3 regions of the Paraburkholderia sp. J69-1 genome follow, and region 2 is predicted to be linked to each of the others. Evidence: riboswitches for the same ligand, from Rfam matches in the RefSeq annotation. Region 2 holds a riboswitch; each other region holds the start of a gene.

Region 1 (5,553 bases), on a different contig from region 2:
TTCGTCGACCAGCAGGTAGCGCAGCTTGTTCTGCCAGCGCTCGCGCACCTGTTCGTTCTTCGCGAACAGCTCGGCGGGCAGGCGGATCAGATCGTCGAAGTCCACCGCCTGGTAGGCGTGCAGCGTCGCCATGTAGTTGCGGTAGACGATGGCGGCCTGGTGTTCGTCTTCGTTCGACGCGGTCGCAAGCGCTTCCTCGGGCATCACGAGGCCGTTCTTCCAGAGCGAAATGATCGACTGGATCTTGCGGATAAAACCCTTATCGGTCGAGCCCACCTGCTCCTGGATCATGGAGAAACAGTCGTCCGAATCCATGATCGAGAACTGGGGCTTGAGGCCCAGATGCTCGGCTTCCTGACGCAAGATCTGCACGCCCAGCGAGTGGAAGGTACAGACCGTGAGCTGATGAGCGGGCACCTTGCGGCCTTCCTTGCCGGGCGTCGTGAGCGTCTTGCCTTCGAGCAGCTTGCCCACGCGCTCGCGCATTTCGGCGGCGGCCTTGTTGGTGAAGGTGACGGCCGCGATATGGCGCGGTTCGAAGCCTTTCGCTTCGATCAGGTGCGCGATCTTCTGCGTGATGACGCGCGTCTTGCCGCTGCCCGCGCCGGCGAGCACGAGACAGGGACCGTCGAGATAGCGCACCGCTTCGTTTTGGGCGGGGTTCAGACCTGCGGACATCGTTGCCTGGAAGTGAAAAACGGGTGGTTACGGCTGGGAGGCGCGGGCTTCGTTCGCGCTGTCTGCGACGCTGGACGGCGCAGACGCGGCGAGCCGCGCGGGCGAGAGGCGAAACAACCAGGGCGCGGCTGGTTCAGCGCGCCGGGCCTCTCGCGCGAGAGGTGCGATGTTAACACGCCCGGCCGCCCTGCCGATGTCACCCCGCTAATGGCCGCCCTAGGCCCGCTCGCCACGGCTCATCTGTCCCTTGCGTGCCGCCACGCGCGGCGTCGTGCGTGCCAAAATAGCCCCTTGCCTCCGCCTGCGGCCACGCTACCCGCGCTGCCGCCGGGCATGCTGCATCACCGCTGCATCACCTTCTGCAAACCGCTGGAAAGAGGACGCGCTTCATGACTGCACCGCTGCAAATCGGCCTGATGGGCTACGGCTTCGCCGGCCAGACCTTCCACGCTCCCGTGATCGCCCATAGCGGCGCTGCCACGCTTGCCGCCATCGCCACGAGCCAGGCCGAGCGCGCGCAGGCCGATTACCCGGACGCCGCGATCGTGCCCGATATCGACGCGCTGCTCGCACTCGACGCCATCGAATGCGTCGTCATCGCCACGCCCAACGACACGCATTACGAGCTCGCGCGCCGCACGCTGGAGCGCGGCAAGCATGTGCTGGTCGACAAACCCGTCACGCTCACCGCCGAAGAGGCGCGCACGCTCGCGGCCATCGCGAAGCAGCGCGGTCTGGTGTTCGCGCCCTTCCACAATCGCCGCTGGGATGGCGATTTCCTCACCGTCAAACAACTGATCGCAAACGGCGAGCTTGGCCGCGTCACGCATTACGAATCGCACTTCGACCGCTTCCGCCCGCTGGTGCGTCAGCGCTGGCGCGAGGACGCCACGCGCGGCGGCGGCCTGCTCTACGATCTCGGCCCGCATCTGATCGACCAGACGCTGGCCCTGTTCGGCGCGCCGCAAGCGGTGACGGCCTTCGTGCACACGCGCCGCGACAACGCCAGCGCGCCCGATTACGCACATATCGTGCTGCGTTACGACGGTCTCGACGCCGTACTGCACGCAAGCGCGCTGGCCGCCTACGCGCCGCGTTTCGCGATCCACGGCACGCGCGGCAGCTACCTGAAGAACGGCCTCGATACCCAGGAAGACCAGTTGAAGGCGGGCCTGCGCCCCGGCCAACCCGGTTTCGGCGCTGGCAACGAGGCCGGCCGCCTGCACACCATGGCCGACGACGGCCAGGAGTCGGAGCGCGAAGTGCCCAACGCAGCCGGCAATTACGCCGATCTGTACCGCGCGCTGGCTGCCGCGATCCGCGACGGCCAGCCGTTCCCGGTGAGCCCGCAGGACGCCATCGACGTGATGACGATCGTCGAACTGGCCATGCAAAGCGCAGCCGAAGGCCGCACGATCGCGTTTTCGCGTGCTGCCTGAGCCTTGAGGCTTGTGGCTAGAGCGTCGCTACCTTGCAGTCCGCCGACGCGGCTGAAAGGTCCATACAAACGGTTACATCTGCCGCAAGCCGCGCGGTCATCGCACCGCGCGCGCGGGACGTTTGCCGACGTACAACGCCAAAAAGAGCAGCAATGACCACAAGGAGAGTCGAAGCAATGACCCGTATCAACCGTGCCTTCCGCCGTACCGTTCAATTCGCCGCCGCGAGCGCGCTGGTTTCGACGCTCGCCGCGTGCGTCGTCAACCAGCCCGCGGTACGCAGCGGCCCGAATCCGCATGAAGTGGCCGTGGACCGTCTGCATCAAATCGATGCGCGCATCGACAACCTGAGCCATCGCATCGACAACCGCGTGAATCAGGGCTACTACCCGCCGCCCCAGGGTGGCGCGCTGCATCACCGTCTCGACACCATTCGCGGCGAAGCGCATGACATGGCCGCCCAGCATGGCGGCGGCATTTCGGGCGACGAACAGCACGTGCTGAATCAGGAACTCGATACGGCGGCGCGCGCGATCGGCGAATAAATCCGCCGCAGCGCATCGCTTGACGAAACGGGCCGCCTTCGCGCGGCCCGTTTTCTTTTGCGCGCGCGCTGGAACCGAACGAACCAAACGAACCAAGCGGGCCAGATCGCAAGCCAAAAATCGCCCGTCTGCGCGAGCACGGCGAGCACAAACGCCCTCGCGCAAACCCTTGCCAGGCGGCCATCGCAGCCTTTAGCGCGTAGCTACCCGCCGCCCCGAAACCCATTTTTTCCGGATTGACACAGCCCCACGGCGTCCAGCACAATCGCTGCGCGCGTCGGGAGAGCGCGCCGTCGAAGTCGGATGGCGCCGCCGAAGGGGCAACCCACAAACTCTCAGGCAAAAGGACCGTGCGCGCCGGACCGCTGGATCGCCACAGGCGAATCGGCACTCAGGTCCGCAACTCTGGAGAGCGGCAGTAGGACGGCGGCGCGGATCGTAACGCACCCGGACGTTCAGGCTGCCCACCGAAGGGGCGCGCGTCTTTCGAGGCGCAATCTCTCAGGTATCGAGGACAGAGGGGCCATGCAGGAAACGACCACGGGCATTGTGCCGGCGGCGTTTCCTGCATGGCCTTTTTCGTTTTCGCGCGAAATCACGTGAATTCCGCACGAAACCTCGCGACCGCCTGAGGCCCCATGACCGAACTCAAACGCACCCCGCTGAACGACACGCACCGCGCGCTCAATGCCCGTATGGTCGACTTCGGCGGCTGGGACATGCCCGTCAACTACGGCTCGCAGATCGACGAGCATCGCGCCGTGCGTACCGACGCCGGCATGTTCGACGTCTCGCACATGTGCGTGGTCGATTTCGCCGGCGCGAAGGCGCGCGAGTTCTTCGCCCGCGCGCTCGCCAACAACGTCGCCAAGCTGACGGTGCCGGGCAAGGCGCTCTACTCCTGCATGCTCAACCCCGAAGGCGGCGTGATCGACGACCTGATCGTCTATTACTTCGCCGACGATGCATTCCGCACCGTCGTCAACGCGGGCACCGCCGAAAAAGACATCGCCTGGTTCGACAAGCTCAACGCCGAAGGCGGCTTTGGCCTGACCATCACGCCGCGCCGCGATCTGGCGATCGTCGCCGTGCAGGGCCCGAACGCCCGCGAAAAAGTCTGGCAGGTTGCGCCCTCCTCGCGCAGCGCCTCCGAAACGCTCAAGCCTTTCAATGCCGCGAAGATCGAAGCGACGCCGTTCGGCGAGCTGATGATCGCGCGCACCGGCTACACCGGCGAAGACGGCTTCGAAATCGTCGTGCCGGCCGCCGCCGTCTGCGAACTCTGGGATGCGCTGGTACGCCAGGGCGTGAAGCCCTGCGGCCTGGGCGCACGTGACACGTTGCGCCTCGAAGCCGGCATGAATCTCTACGGCCAGGACATGGACGAAGGCGTTTCGCCGCTCGACGCGGGCCTCGCCTGGACCGTCGACATGAAAGAGCCGCGCGACTTCACCGGCCGCGCCGCGCTCGAAGCCAATGGCACGCGTTCGACCTTCGTCGGCCTGATCCTGCATAAGGAAAACGGCAAGGCCGCGGGCGTGCTGCGCGCCCACCAGAAGGTCCTCACGGCGCAGGGCGAAGGCGAGATCACGAGCGGCACTTTCTCGCCGACGATGCAGGAATCGATCGCCTTCGCGCGCGTGCCCGCGGGCGTGCAGCCGGGCGACGCCGTGCAGGTGCAGATCCGTGACAAGGCCCTTCCCGCAAGCGTGGTAAAACTCCCGTTCGTGCGCAACGGCAAGGTAATGGTCGCCTGATCCTGTCCGCATAGACAGGCTTCACGCCGCGCACGCCTCCCTCTTTTCAAGCCCTATAAGCAACCACGCACTGGAGCAACCATGAGCATCCCGGCCGATCTGAAATACACCGAATCGCACGAGTGGGTCCGCACCGAAGCCGACGGCACGCTGACCGTCGGCATCACCGATCACGCGCAGCAGGCGCTGGGCGACATCGTCTTCCTGGAACTGCCGGAACCCGGCCGCAAGGTCCACGTCGATGAAGCGGTCGCCGTGATCGAGTCGGTCAAGGCCGCTTCGGACATCTACGCACCGGTCGCGGGCGAGATCGTCGCGTCGAACGCCGAACTCGTCGATACCCCGGAAGACGTCAACAGCGAGCCCTATGACTCGTGGCTCTTCAAGATCAAGCCCGCCGCAGACGCCACGCCTGACCGGCTGATCGACGCCGCCGCCTACGAAAAGGCAATCGGCGCTTAACCCCAACCGCATCGGCGCGGCGGCGCGAGGCTCCTGACGGGCCTCGCGCCGCCCGCCGGCAGGAAATTTCATGAAGCTCGAACACCCGGATCGTCTGATGAACACCTCGCCCTCGGCTATTTCGCTCGCGGCACTCGAAGCCCACGACGCCTTCGCCGCCCGTCACATCGGCCCCGATACGGCCGACCAGCAGGCGATGCTCGATGCGCTGGGCTTTGCCTCGCGCGCCGCGCTGATGGACGCGGTGATTCCGGCGCAGATCCGCCGCAAGGAAACGCTGCCGCTTGGGCCCTTCGCGCAACCGCGCTCGGAAGCCGAAGCGATCACCGCCCTGCGCGCGCTCGCCGACAAGAACCAGGTGTTCCGCTCGTACATCGGGCAGGGCTACTACGACACGCATACGCCGGCCGTGATCCTGCGCAACGTGCTCGAAAATCCGGCCTGGTACACGGCTTACACGCCGTATCAGCCGGAAATCTCGCAGGGCCGCCTCGAAGCCCTGCTCAACTATCAGCAGATGATCGTCGACCTCACGGGTCTGGCGATCTCGAACGCCTCGCTGCTCGACGAAGCCACCGCCGCCGCCGAAGCCATGACGCTCGTGCAGCGCGTGGGCAAGTCGAAGTCGAACGTGTTCTTTGTCGCCGACGATGTGCTGCCGCAGACCATCGA
Region 2 (5,553 bases):
CCGAGGATTTCGGCTTCACCTTGCATACGCTGCTGGGTGTCGTGCCGGAGGCAACGGTGAGCGCACTGCGCCCGCGCCACGACAGCGAGGCGAACTGATATGTACAAAGGAATCTGGCTGCCGCTCGTGACACCGTTTCGCGAAGGCACCGTGGACGTGGCCGCGCTCGAAGCCTTGACGGAGCGATCCGTCGATAGCGGAATCGCAGGGCTCGTCGCATTGGGGACGACCGGCGAGGCGGCCTTGCTGGACCGCAGCGAACGCAGCACGGTGATGCAGGCGATTACCGAAGTCGTCGCGGGACGTATTCCCGTGATCGCAGGCGTGGGCGGTATCGACACGGCAGATTTCGTCGATGAAATCCACCGGCTGGAAGTCTGGGATCTGGCCGGCTATCTGGTGAGTGCGCCGGCGTATCTGTGCCCGAATCAGGCTGGGCTGCTTTGGCATTTCACTCAGACGGCTCAGGTCACCGGGCGCGATATCGTGCTTTACGATGTGCCGCATCGAACTGGGGTTGGTATTTTTGCGGAGACAGTTTCCGAATTAATACGTATTCCTAATATCAAGGCAATCAAGGCAATCAAGGCATGCGCGCGCGAACGCTTCGATGCGTTCGGCGCGCTACCCATCGCCATGTTGTGCGGCAACGACGATGCGTTTCTCGATTGCCTGCGTGCAGGCGCAACCGGCGGCATTCTGGCGAGCGCCCACGTGTGTGCCGATCTGCTCGCACACGTGCAACAGCTTTTCAACGCAGGGCAGGCAGAGGAAGCAACGCAGTTATTCGCGCATCTCGAACCGGTTCTACGGTTGCTATTTGCCGCGCCCAACCCCAGCGCAATCAAGGCGATGATGTCGCTCGACGCAAGCCTGCGCGCCGAAACGCGCATGCCCATCACACCCGCCGACGAGACTCTCGTGCGCCGCCTCGCAGCGGCGCGCATCGAACTCGACGAATTGCGGGCGCTTATCGGCCAGCCGCAGCCGCCTGCGCAACAAGCGGCGCACGCGTTGCTGCGACGTCTTCGTCAACCAGCGACGCGACAGCATCGGCCGTAGCCGCCGAAAGCGTCCAGCCCAGATGCCCGTGCCCCGTGTTGTAGAAGACGTTGCGCTGCCGCCCGCGTCCGACCTTCGGCAGCATGCTGGGCAGCATCGGCCGCAGACCCGCCCACGGGATCACGCGCGAAGTCGAGATCGCAGGGAAGTGCTCACGCGCCCAGCGCACCAGCGGCTCGATGCGATCCGAGCGGATATCGCGATTCGCGCCATTGATTTCTGCCGTACCGGCGATGCGAAAACGATCCGCGCCCAGCCGGCTCGTGACGATTTTCGCCGCGTCGTCGAGCAGGCTTACCCACGGTGCGGAGGCGCGGCTCGCTTCGTCGTCCAGACACACGGTAATCGAATAGCCTTTCACGGGATAAACGTTGACGTGATCGCCCACCTGCGCGGCCAGAGCGCGGCTGCCTACACCCGCGCAAATCACGACGCGGTCGAATGTGGATGTCGAAGGCAAGGCGTCGCGCACGGAAGCGATTTCAACCTTGCCGCTTGAAGCATCGACGATCGATTGCACGCTTGTGTCATATTGAAACGCCACGCCCAGACGCTCGCAGGCTTGCGCGAGACCCCGCGTGAATTTATGAATATCGCCGGTGGAATCGGATTCAGTAAAGAAGCCGCCGAAGAAGTCGCCCTGAAGCGTGGGTTCGATAGCGCGGATTTCGTCGGGCGTGACGGCGCGCCGGTCGAGTCCGCCTTCGCGCAAGAGCGTATTCACTTTCGTCGCGGCATTGAATTCCTTTTGCGTTGCATAGAAGTGCAAAATACCGCGCTGTTCGTGATCGAAATCGATGGACTCTCTTTGCGCAATCGAAAAGAGATGTTCGCGCGCCGCAATGGCGAGCCGCACCGTTTCGATCGTGTTGCTGCGGTAGTTTGGAATCTGGCGCAGAAACTCGCCAATCCACGAGTATTTATGCCAGTTGGGGCGCGGATTCATCAGCAGCGGCGCATCGCGCCGCATCATCCAGCGCAGGCCTTTTAGCACCGTGGCGCGGCTGTTCCAGACTTCCGCATTGCTGGCGGATAGCTGGCCGCCGTTCGCAAACGACGTTTCCATCGCGGCATAGCGGTGACGATCGATAACGGTGACGCTATGGCCGCGCCGTGCGAGTGCATAGGCGGTGGTGACGCCGGTAATGCCGGCGCCGATAACGGCGATTCGTGACATGACATGGTCCAGAGTGCGTGAAGCGCATTAGGCATCGCCGGCCGATTGCAACCGGCGCCGATGCCCCATCTGTCCATGTACCTGAGAGTTTCGCCTGCGTGCTTACGGCGCGCGAGGCTCCCCTTCGGTGGGCGCCATCGTTGCGATGCGCCGCTCTCCAGATGTTCCGGCTGCGTGGTCCTTTTGCCTGAGAGTTTCCGGGGCGGTTGCTCCGTCGGCGTCGTTCCGGTAGGACGATCTCTTCCATGCAGCGTGTGAGAACGCCTCAAGATTAGCGGGGCAGAGTGCTCACGGCAACCGCTTTTTCAAAATTCGCTCTGCGATGTTTCGCCGATAGATTTTCTATCGCGCAGCGCGATGTCGTTCTATCGGCACGCGTGCGGCACCGATTCGCGCGGCTTGCCCGCGGCATCCGCCATCGCTGTTAATCCGCGTATCAGAAGTTGTGCACCAGACCGATGATTTCCGTCGTGATGTTTTTGCCCGCGCCCACGGCGATGCCTGGGCCGGCTGCATCGGTCACGGTAAATGCCGTCGATCCGTGGTTGCGCACGCCCGCCACGCCCGCATAAAAGCCCGTGCGTTTCGACAGCAGATAGTCATAGCGCAAGGCCCACGAGAGCGCGTGGCCGTCGCCGCCCGAACGCAGCCAGTACTGGCCGAAGCTCGCCAGCAGCGAACCGCCCGCAACATGGCGGATCAAGGCGTTCACTTCGTAGAAGTCGTGATTGGGCGTGGCGTAGGCGCTCGAAATCGAACTGCTCACGCCGGTGGCGTTGCGGTGCATCTGATAAAGCGCGGCGGTTTTCACGGCGCCAAAATCGTATGACGCGCCGATCAGGTAATAGCGCCCGGTGCCGACTTGCGTGCTGGTCGTGAGCGTGGCGGTGGGCGCGAAACGCTGCTGCAGATAATCGACATCGGCGGAAAACGCGCCTGCCTTGAAGTTCATGCCAGCCGAAAGCGTGTCGCCCAGCGACGCCGGCACGCCGCCCGATCCGTTCGCGCCGCGTGCATAGAGCGCGCGCAGCGTGAAGCCCGCGATTTCCGGCGACACATAACGCAGCGAGTTCGCCGTGCGCGCGACCGGCACGAACACGTAATTGTTGGTGGCGTTGCCCCAGGCCAGCGCATTGAGTTCGCCGATCGAATAGGTCACGTAGCTCAGGAACAGCGGCGTGTAGTTGTTGCCCGCCTGAATCTGCCCGAACGGACCGCGGATGCCAACCCACGCCTCGCGGTTGAAGAGCGCTGTGCTGCTGGCCAACGCGCCCGAATTCACGTTGAAGCCGTTTTCCAGCTTGAAGACGACGGTATAGCCCGCGCCCAGATCCTCCTTGCCGAAGAAACCCCAGCGCGAAGGCGCGACGGAACTGGACGCTTCGCGCACGACGGTCTGGCCGCCCGTGTTGGCGACCTGGATGGCGGTATCGACGATGCCGTAGAGCGTGACCGACGATTGAGCGTGGGCGCAAGGCGTGCCGAGCGCGGCGGCGGCCAGCGTGACCAAAGCGGTGGTGGCGAAGGTTGCGGATTGGGGCTTCACGGTGTCTCCTGAATGGCGCCGTCGAAATGCAGCGCTCTGTGGAAACAAGAGTTTTGTGTACGAGCGAAGCTTGGTCAACAAAAAATATACAAAACTATCGAAAACACCAGGTTATGTATTCGATGGGCGAAAAACGCGCGAACGCGTTCCGTATGCCTCGAAGGGCGCACGGAACGGCTCTGGAAGGGGAAAAACGGGGAGCGCGCCTGGCCGGACGGCTTAGCGCGAAGGCGGGAACAGATCGGCGTCCGCGAGGATGATGTCCGCGGTCTGGCGGTAGTGCGTGGTCAGCAACTGGATGGCGAGCGCGGCGTCGCCGGCCACCACGGCGTCGAGCATCGACTTGTGTTCGGCGCCTTCATGGCGTTTGGGAAACACGCGCCGCACCGAAAGCTGGCGATAGCGATAAAGCTGGTCGGCCAGTTGCTCGCAGAAGTTGATGAGCCAGCGCGACTGGCAGCCGCCGATCAGCGCGCGATGGAATTCGCGGTGACGGCGCTCCCATTCGGGGTTCTCCTTGTACTCGCTGTCGCTGAGCGAGCGCGGCACTTTCGAAAGCCGGTGATAGGCCAGCACGACTTCCTCTTCCCACTCGACCGAGCGGCTTGCGAACGCCTCGCGCAGCGCGACTTCCTCCAGCCAGCAGCGCGTTCGGGTGATTTCCTGCAGATCGCTCGCGCTGATGCCGGCCACCGCGAAGCCGCGCTGGTCGCGCCGCTCCACCAGGCCGTCCGAGGTCAGGCGATTGAGCGCTTCTCGCACGGGCGTCTGTCCGGCCTGATACTGGTCGCACAGAAACTCGATCTGAAGCTTGCGCCCCGGTTCGAGCTTGCCGTCGAGCAGGTCGGCGCGGATGCGGTCATACAGGTTCGTGGCCAGCGTGGCGGCGCTTGCGCCGCCCGCGCCCGCGGGTGTCGCGGGATAAGTCACTGTGCGGGACAAGTTCACACCTCTGCAATGTTTCGTTTGCGAGAAAGTATATCCGATCCGCGAATGTTTCCTGCTGCCTTGCTAGGCTATGGGGTTTTCCCCATGTAAATACACAAAATTATCGACATCGACGTTTTGTATATATTATGATCATCGACAGATCGAATCGCTAGACGCATGCAGGAGACAGGAAAGATGGAGACGTTGACGCTGGATCAGGCCAACCGCATTGCCACCGCCGCGCTGGGCGCCGCCCGCCGCGACAGGTTGCGGCCGATGTCGCTCGTGTTGCTCGACGAAGCAGGCCACGTCAAGCTCGTGACACGCGAAGACGGCGCCACGCAACTTCGCACGGATATCGCCCAGGGCAAGGCCACCGCCGCATTCGGCATGGGCGTCAATACGCGCACGCTGCACGAACGCGCGAGCGGCAACCCGGTGTTCTTCAACGCCATCGGGCCCGCGAGCGGCGGCAAGTTCATCGCGCAGACCGGCGCGGTGGTCATCGTCGCGGCTAGCGGGCAGGTCGTGGGCGCGATCGGCGCGAGCGGCGGCACCGGTGACGAAGACGAAGCCATCTGCATCGAAGGCCTGCGCGCAGCCGGCCTCGCACACCGCTAGGAGCGTCGCGCAATGCAGACCGCTTATCGCTGCGCCTGCCACGGCATCGACGTTCACACGCATATCGTGCCCGCCGAATTCCCGCGCTATCTCGGCGCGCGGGTGCCGCGCGACTGGCCGTCGATGCAGGACGCGCACGCCTGCCATCGCCATGTGGTGATCGACGAGAAAATCTATCGCACGGTCGCCGATCTCTGCTGGGACACCGACAAGCGTC
Region 3 (5,553 bases), on a different contig from region 2:
GATTTGATGTCCGCCACGGTAGTTTGAATGGGGGCTTCGATCGTATCGATCGATCTGGATTGCTAATTAATTGCCGTGCGATAAAACGCTTTCAGAAAAAAGACGGTGTAAGGCGACCTGCATTCATAGTACAAATGGGCGAAAACAATCGGGTCCCGATTTCGTTAAACTTTGCCCGCCTGCTGCCGTTAAGAGGGCATCGCACTCAATTGAAGCTCTCGTGTCCTCGCTCCTCGGCTCCGATCGTCCGGCCTCGCGCCCGCAGCTTGCCCTGACCGGCTTCCATCCGACCCATGCGGAACCGTCGGTCGTCGAATGGCTTCTGCATGACGATCAGGTCATGCGCGAATGCTTCGGCCACGCCACCGGCATCCTCAAGTTCGTCACGGGCGCGGCCTATACGGCGGTCACGCTGCTCGACGCTTCGCATCAGCACTTTTGCGGCGATCTGGGCGCGCTGGTGACGAACACGCCGCGCGAAAGCTCGTTGAGCGAACACGCGTTGCGCACGGGCAGTGTCTTTGTGGTCGAAGACACGCTCGAACGCGATGACGTGCAGCGCTGCGCGCTCGTGCAATATCCGCCGCATGTGCGCTTTTTCGCCGCTGTGCCGATCCGTCTGCCCGATGGCGAGCCGATCGGCGCGCTGTGTGCAATGGACCCGCAGCCGCGCCGCATGGACGACAACGCGCGCGGCGTGCTGCGTCATCTCGGCGAGATGATCGAGAACGATCTGCGTCTGCGCATGGCGTCCGCAGTCGATCCTCTGACGCAACTGTTCAACCGCCGCAGCACCTTCGAAAGCGTCCACCGGCGCTGGCAGGGCGCGCGCGACGGCGAGGGCGTGGGATCGGTGATGGTCGATATCGACTGGTTCAAGCAGTACAACGACAACTACGGCCATCCGGCCGGCGATGTGTGTCTGCGCGCGGTGGCCCAGGTGCTGCGCGATGCCGCCGACGAACACAATATGATCGCGGGCCGCGTGGGCGGCGAAGAATTCGCACTGTTTTTCACGGGCATCGAGCGCGCCGAAATGGGTCTTGCGCTGGAGCGCGTTCGCGCGGGTGTCGAGCGGCTTGCCATCGAGCACCGTGGCTCGCCGCTGGGCGTCGTGACCTTGAGCCTGGGCGCGACGCATGTCTGGCGCAATGGATCGGGCGATAACGGTTATCGCGAGGCATTCAGCGCCGCCGATCACGCGCTTTACGAGGCGAAAGATCGCGGGCGCAATCGCATCGAAATGGCGTGATGCTGCCGCGCGCATCACGCACTCCTCCAGTTAATTCGGAACGCTAACCGATATTTGCCGGTAGATCGCCCGGGCTCGTTTCGAACTGCAGCGCCGCAAGCTGCGCGTAAAGCGGCGAGCTTTGCAGCAGTTCGGCATGACGTCCCTGCGCGACGATGCGGCCATGTTCCAGCACGACAATGCGGTCGGCCTGTTGCACGGTCGCCAGCCGATGCGCGATCACCAGCGTCGTGCGGTTCTGCGCGGCGTTATCGAGGGCGGTCTGCACGAGGCGCTCGCTGGCGGCATCGAGCGCGCTGGTGGCTTCGTCGAGCAGCAGAACGGGCGGGTTCTTGAGGATCGCCCGCGCAATCGCCAGGCGTTGCCGCTGACCGCCCGACAAACGCACGCCACGCTCGCCCAGAAACGTATCGTAGCCTTGCGGCAATGCGTCGATAAAGCCGGCGGCTGCGGCCATTTCAGCGGCGCGTTGCACTTGCGCGAGGCTCGCGTCGGGCATGCCGTAGCGAATATTGTCGAGCACGCTGCCCGAGAAAATCACCGATTCCTGCAACACCACGCCAATCGACTGGCGCAGCGCGTTGAGCGAGACCTGTTGCGTGGGCACGCCGTTGATCGAAATCTGGCCGGACTGCGGATCGTAAAAACGCAGCAGCAACTGGAACAGCGTGGTTTTGCCCGCACCCGAAGGCCCGACCAGCGCCACATGTTCGCCGGGACGCACATCGAGCGTAAAGCCGTCGAGTGCAGCCACGCCTGCGCGCGACGGATACGAAAAGCTCACATTCTCGAAGCGGATGCCTTCGCCTTGTGCCGGCAGCGGCACGGTCGCGGCGGCTTCCACAACCGGCGAACGCGCGGCCAGCAGTTGCAGCAGACGCTCGGTGGCACCGGCGGCGCGTTGCAGATCGCCCCAGACTTCGGCGACCGCGCCCACCGCGCCCGCCGTGAATACTGCGTAAAGGATGAACTGGGACAACTGGCCCGCCGTCATGCGCCCGGCCAGTACCGCTTGCGCGCCCAGCCACAGCACGAACACAATCGCCGCGAACACGAAAACGATCACCACGGCGGAGAGCCCCGCCCGTGCGCGAATGCGCGTGAGTGCTGTTTCAAAGGCCGTTTCCACTGCGCCGCCAAAGCGCCGCGCTTCGTAATTTTCCTGCGTGTACGACTGCACGGTGGGCATGGCGTTGAGCACTTCGCCGGCCAGTGCGCTTGCATTGGCCACCTTGTCCTGACTCGCGCGCGACAGACGCCGCACGCGGCGCCCGAAAATAACGATGGGCGCGACCACCACGATCAGCGTCGCGATGATATAGGCGGATAGCACCGGACTCGTCGTCACCAGCATCGTCACGCCGCCGATCGTCAGCAGCGCGTTGCGCAAACCAAGCGACAGACTCGTGCCGACTACGGCCTGAATCAAGGTCGTATCCGTGGTTAGCCGCGAGAGTACTTCGCCGGTTTGCGTGGTCTCGAAGAATTCCGGGCTCATGCGCATGACGTGGTCGTAGACCGCGCGGCGCAAATCGGCCGTGACCCGCTCGCCAAGCCACGAAACCCAATAGAAGCGCAGGGCCGTCGCCGCCGCGAGTATCAGCGAGACGATAAAGAGCGCGATGAAATAGCGGTCGATATGCGTGCGCTCGCCGCTCGCGAAGCCGCGGTCGATCAGATATTTGAACGCCACGGGCAGCGCGAGCGTGGCGCCCGCCGATGTCAGCAGCGCGAGAAACGCCAGCGCCCAGCGCCCCGCATAAGGCCGCAGGAAAGGCAAGAGGGCGAACAACGGGGTGATGCGGGCGGAGCGGGGAGCGGCGTCTGGCATGGATTTCCTCGCCCTCGCGAGAGGGCATCGATGGGCGTTGAAACGCGATTATCGTTCAATGGACTCCAGGCCGTGCGCGGACATCGCATCGTCGCGTATTTGACACGAAGCTTTATCGACACCGATAATTGCGCCGACTCTTTCGTGGGAGAGAGAGGCCATCTGTGCCTCCGCCGAAGGCGCAAGCTCCCGGAATCGCTCAGGCACATGTACCACGAGAGAATTTCGCCGACTGGAGAGAGGCTGCGATTCACGCGATCGATGCGCGTGCAAGGATCGCGGTCCACCGAAGGGGCAGGCTCGTAACGAGCCCAAACTCTCAGGTAAAAGGACAGAGGGAGAGGCTTTCGAGGTGTGCATCGCGCACCCTGTTCTTTTCCAGGTTCTTATGCTTTTTCTGCTGTTGTCGTTCCCGCTGCCGCTCGTTTTACCGAGGTGCGCAGCATGCTGAATTACATCTATCTCCTTGCCATTACCGCCGAAGCCATGACCGGCGCGCTGGCCGCTGGCCGCCGCAAGTTCGACGTGTTCGACGTGTTTGGCGTTCTGGTGATTGCGTTCGTTACCGCACTGGGCGGCGGCACGGTTCGCGATATCTTTCTCGGCCATTTTCCGGTCGCGTGGACCCAGCATCCCGCTTATCTGTATCTCGTGCTGTGCGCGGGTTTGCTGACGATGCTGATCGCGCCATATCTTCGACATCTGCAAACGATATTTCTCGTACTCGATGCAATGGGTCTGATGGCGTTCACCTTGATCGGCTGCAATGTCGCTTTGACGATGGAATATCGCGTGCCGGTCGTGATGATGGCGGGTCTGGCGACGGGCATCGTCGGCGGCATATTGCGCGATGTGCTGTGCAATCGCGTGCCCATTGTGTTTCGCCACGAGATGTATGCGAGCGTTTCGCTGCTGACGGCGGGGCTTTTTCTGCTGTTGCGCAGCGCCGGCGTCGATACCGATCTGAATACCGCCATGAGTTTTATGGCCGGTTTATCCTTGCGCCTGACCGCGCTGGCGCGGTTGGCGTTTGCCGGTTTTTGCACTGGCTCAACGCAGCAATGCAGGAGGAAAGCGTGGCGCGTTGCACGATTGATTCCATCGCAGTGAGCGTCGGGAAATTCGCCGCCACGACCGGCTGCATGGGTTTGCTGTTTTACGCGGCTGCGGCCCACGCCGTGCAGTGGCGCGTGCTCTCACACGATTCCGGCGCGACGATCTATTACGACGCTTCCTCGATTGCCGCCGAAGCAGGCATCGTCAAGGTGTGGACGCGCACAGAGTTCGACCCGCCCAATCTGATTGGCGCGAAGCAGGAAACCCACGATCGCGCCTTATTCGCGTTCCGCTGCACGGCGCGCAAAGTTGGCCTGGCGAGCCTGCTGGCCTACGATGCGAACGGCGATGAAATCGCGCGGGCGGTCGAACCGAAGATTCGTTTCGAGCAGGTCGACCCCGTGGGGCCGGCCCGCACGTTGATGAAGATCGCCTGCGCTTCGCGTGGATGAAGCCTGCGTTTCGCTTCACTTGCCGCAAAGCAGCAGCAGGCGCTCCTGATCCGAACACGGCCGGCCATTGACCACCTGCGCGGGGGCGCGTGGCTGCGCGCCCGCACCGGCGGCCGCCTGCGTCGCGGCGCGATGCGCGAAGCACGCCTTCAGGCGCCGCTCGACCGGCTGATAGTATTGCCATCCCCTACCGAGTCCAGGCAGTTCCAGCTTGACCTGTTTCCATTTCGGATGGCCGTGCTCCTGCAGATTGTCGAAGTTCACGCAGAGCGAATCGGCAAAACGCCGCAGATTGCCGACCGTATCGCGCAGGTTGTAATCGTAGGTGACGAGAAAGGCTTTGACCGTCCACGTCGGCACATCTTCCTTGAGCCAGTTCGGGTAGCTGGAGGTGTGAATCGTCGCGGGGAAATAGGTTTGTTTCGCGCGCGCGGTTTCCGGCGCGGCCGGATCGACGTGCAGGAAACGGATCTGCTGCAGCAGATTCGGATTCATGTCGGTAAAAAGTTTCGCGGGCTGACCGGCGACGATAATCGCCACGTCGATCTTCTTGACGATCAGCGCGGCCAGCGCATCTTCGTTGCTCAGATGCTGCGCGTTCTGATCGGGAATCGGCTGGCCGAACATCAGGCGATACAGCGTGGTGGCCGATTGCGCCGTGCCGCTGCCGATCAGCCCGACGCTCATGACCTTATCCTTGATCTCGTTGATGCTCTTCATCGGCGAATCATTGCGGACGACGAAATAAATCTCTTCGTCGTAAAGCGGCATGATCAGACGCAATGGGCGAATCGTCGTGCCGGCGTCCTGATTGCCGGAATTGGCCATATCGACATAAGCCTGATAGACATCGGACTGCACGAGCGCGAGTTTCACGCCAGGCTCGAAACGCATGCGCTGCACGTTTTCCGCCGAGCCTTTCGAGGGCAGCACTTCCAGATCGATGCCTGCGGGCTGCGCGA

Evidence for each region. Region 2 has a riboswitch for glycine ahead of U5A67_RS06455 (D-amino acid dehydrogenase). Riboswitches for the same ligand answer to the same signal wherever they lie in the genome.
Region 1: it holds a riboswitch for glycine, as region 2 does, so the genes downstream of both, gcvT (glycine cleavage system aminomethyltransferase GcvT) here and U5A67_RS06455 (D-amino acid dehydrogenase) in region 2, are expected to answer to the same signal.
Region 3: it holds a riboswitch for glycine, as region 2 does, so the genes downstream of both, U5A67_RS24065 (trimeric intracellular cation channel family protein) here and U5A67_RS06455 (D-amino acid dehydrogenase) in region 2, are expected to answer to the same signal.

Annotation. Positions count from the first base shown of each region.
Region 1 covers NZ_CAJMZG010000004.1:350,260-355,812, reverse strand. Annotated here, with positions in the region: gene U5A67_RS09850 (UvrD-helicase domain-containing protein) at 1-678, opposite strand, end outside; gene U5A67_RS09845 (oxidoreductase) at 1,068-2,117, shown strand; gene U5A67_RS09840 (hypothetical protein) at 2,294-2,662, shown strand; glycine riboswitch at 2,931-3,022, shown strand; glycine riboswitch at 3,058-3,190, shown strand; gene gcvT (glycine cleavage system aminomethyltransferase GcvT) at 3,301-4,419, shown strand; gene gcvH (glycine cleavage system protein GcvH) at 4,501-4,881, shown strand; gene gcvP (aminomethyl-transferring glycine dehydrogenase) at 4,952-5,553, shown strand, end outside.
Region 2 covers NZ_CAJMZG010000003.1:159,624-165,176, reverse strand. Annotated here, with positions in the region: gene U5A67_RS06465 (hypothetical protein) at 1-98, shown strand, start outside; gene U5A67_RS06460 (4-hydroxy-tetrahydrodipicolinate synthase) at 100-1,062, shown strand; gene U5A67_RS06455 (D-amino acid dehydrogenase) at 971-2,239, opposite strand; glycine riboswitch at 2,405-2,495, opposite strand; gene U5A67_RS06450 (porin) at 2,676-3,785, opposite strand; gene U5A67_RS06445 (GntR family transcriptional regulator) at 4,005-4,733, opposite strand; gene U5A67_RS06440 (GlcG/HbpS family heme-binding protein) at 4,911-5,336, shown strand; gene U5A67_RS06435 (amidohydrolase family protein) at 5,349-5,553, shown strand, end outside.
Region 3 covers NZ_CAJMZG010000013.1:207,733-213,285, forward strand. Annotated here, with positions in the region: gene U5A67_RS24055 (sensor domain-containing diguanylate cyclase) at 221-1,252, shown strand; gene U5A67_RS24060 (ABC transporter transmembrane domain-containing protein) at 1,296-3,083, opposite strand; glycine riboswitch at 3,219-3,308, shown strand; partial or broken gene U5A67_RS24065 (trimeric intracellular cation channel family protein) at 3,528-4,179, shown strand; gene U5A67_RS24070 (surface-adhesin E family protein) at 4,190-4,591, shown strand; gene U5A67_RS24075 (TAXI family TRAP transporter solute-binding subunit) at 4,607-5,553, opposite strand, start outside.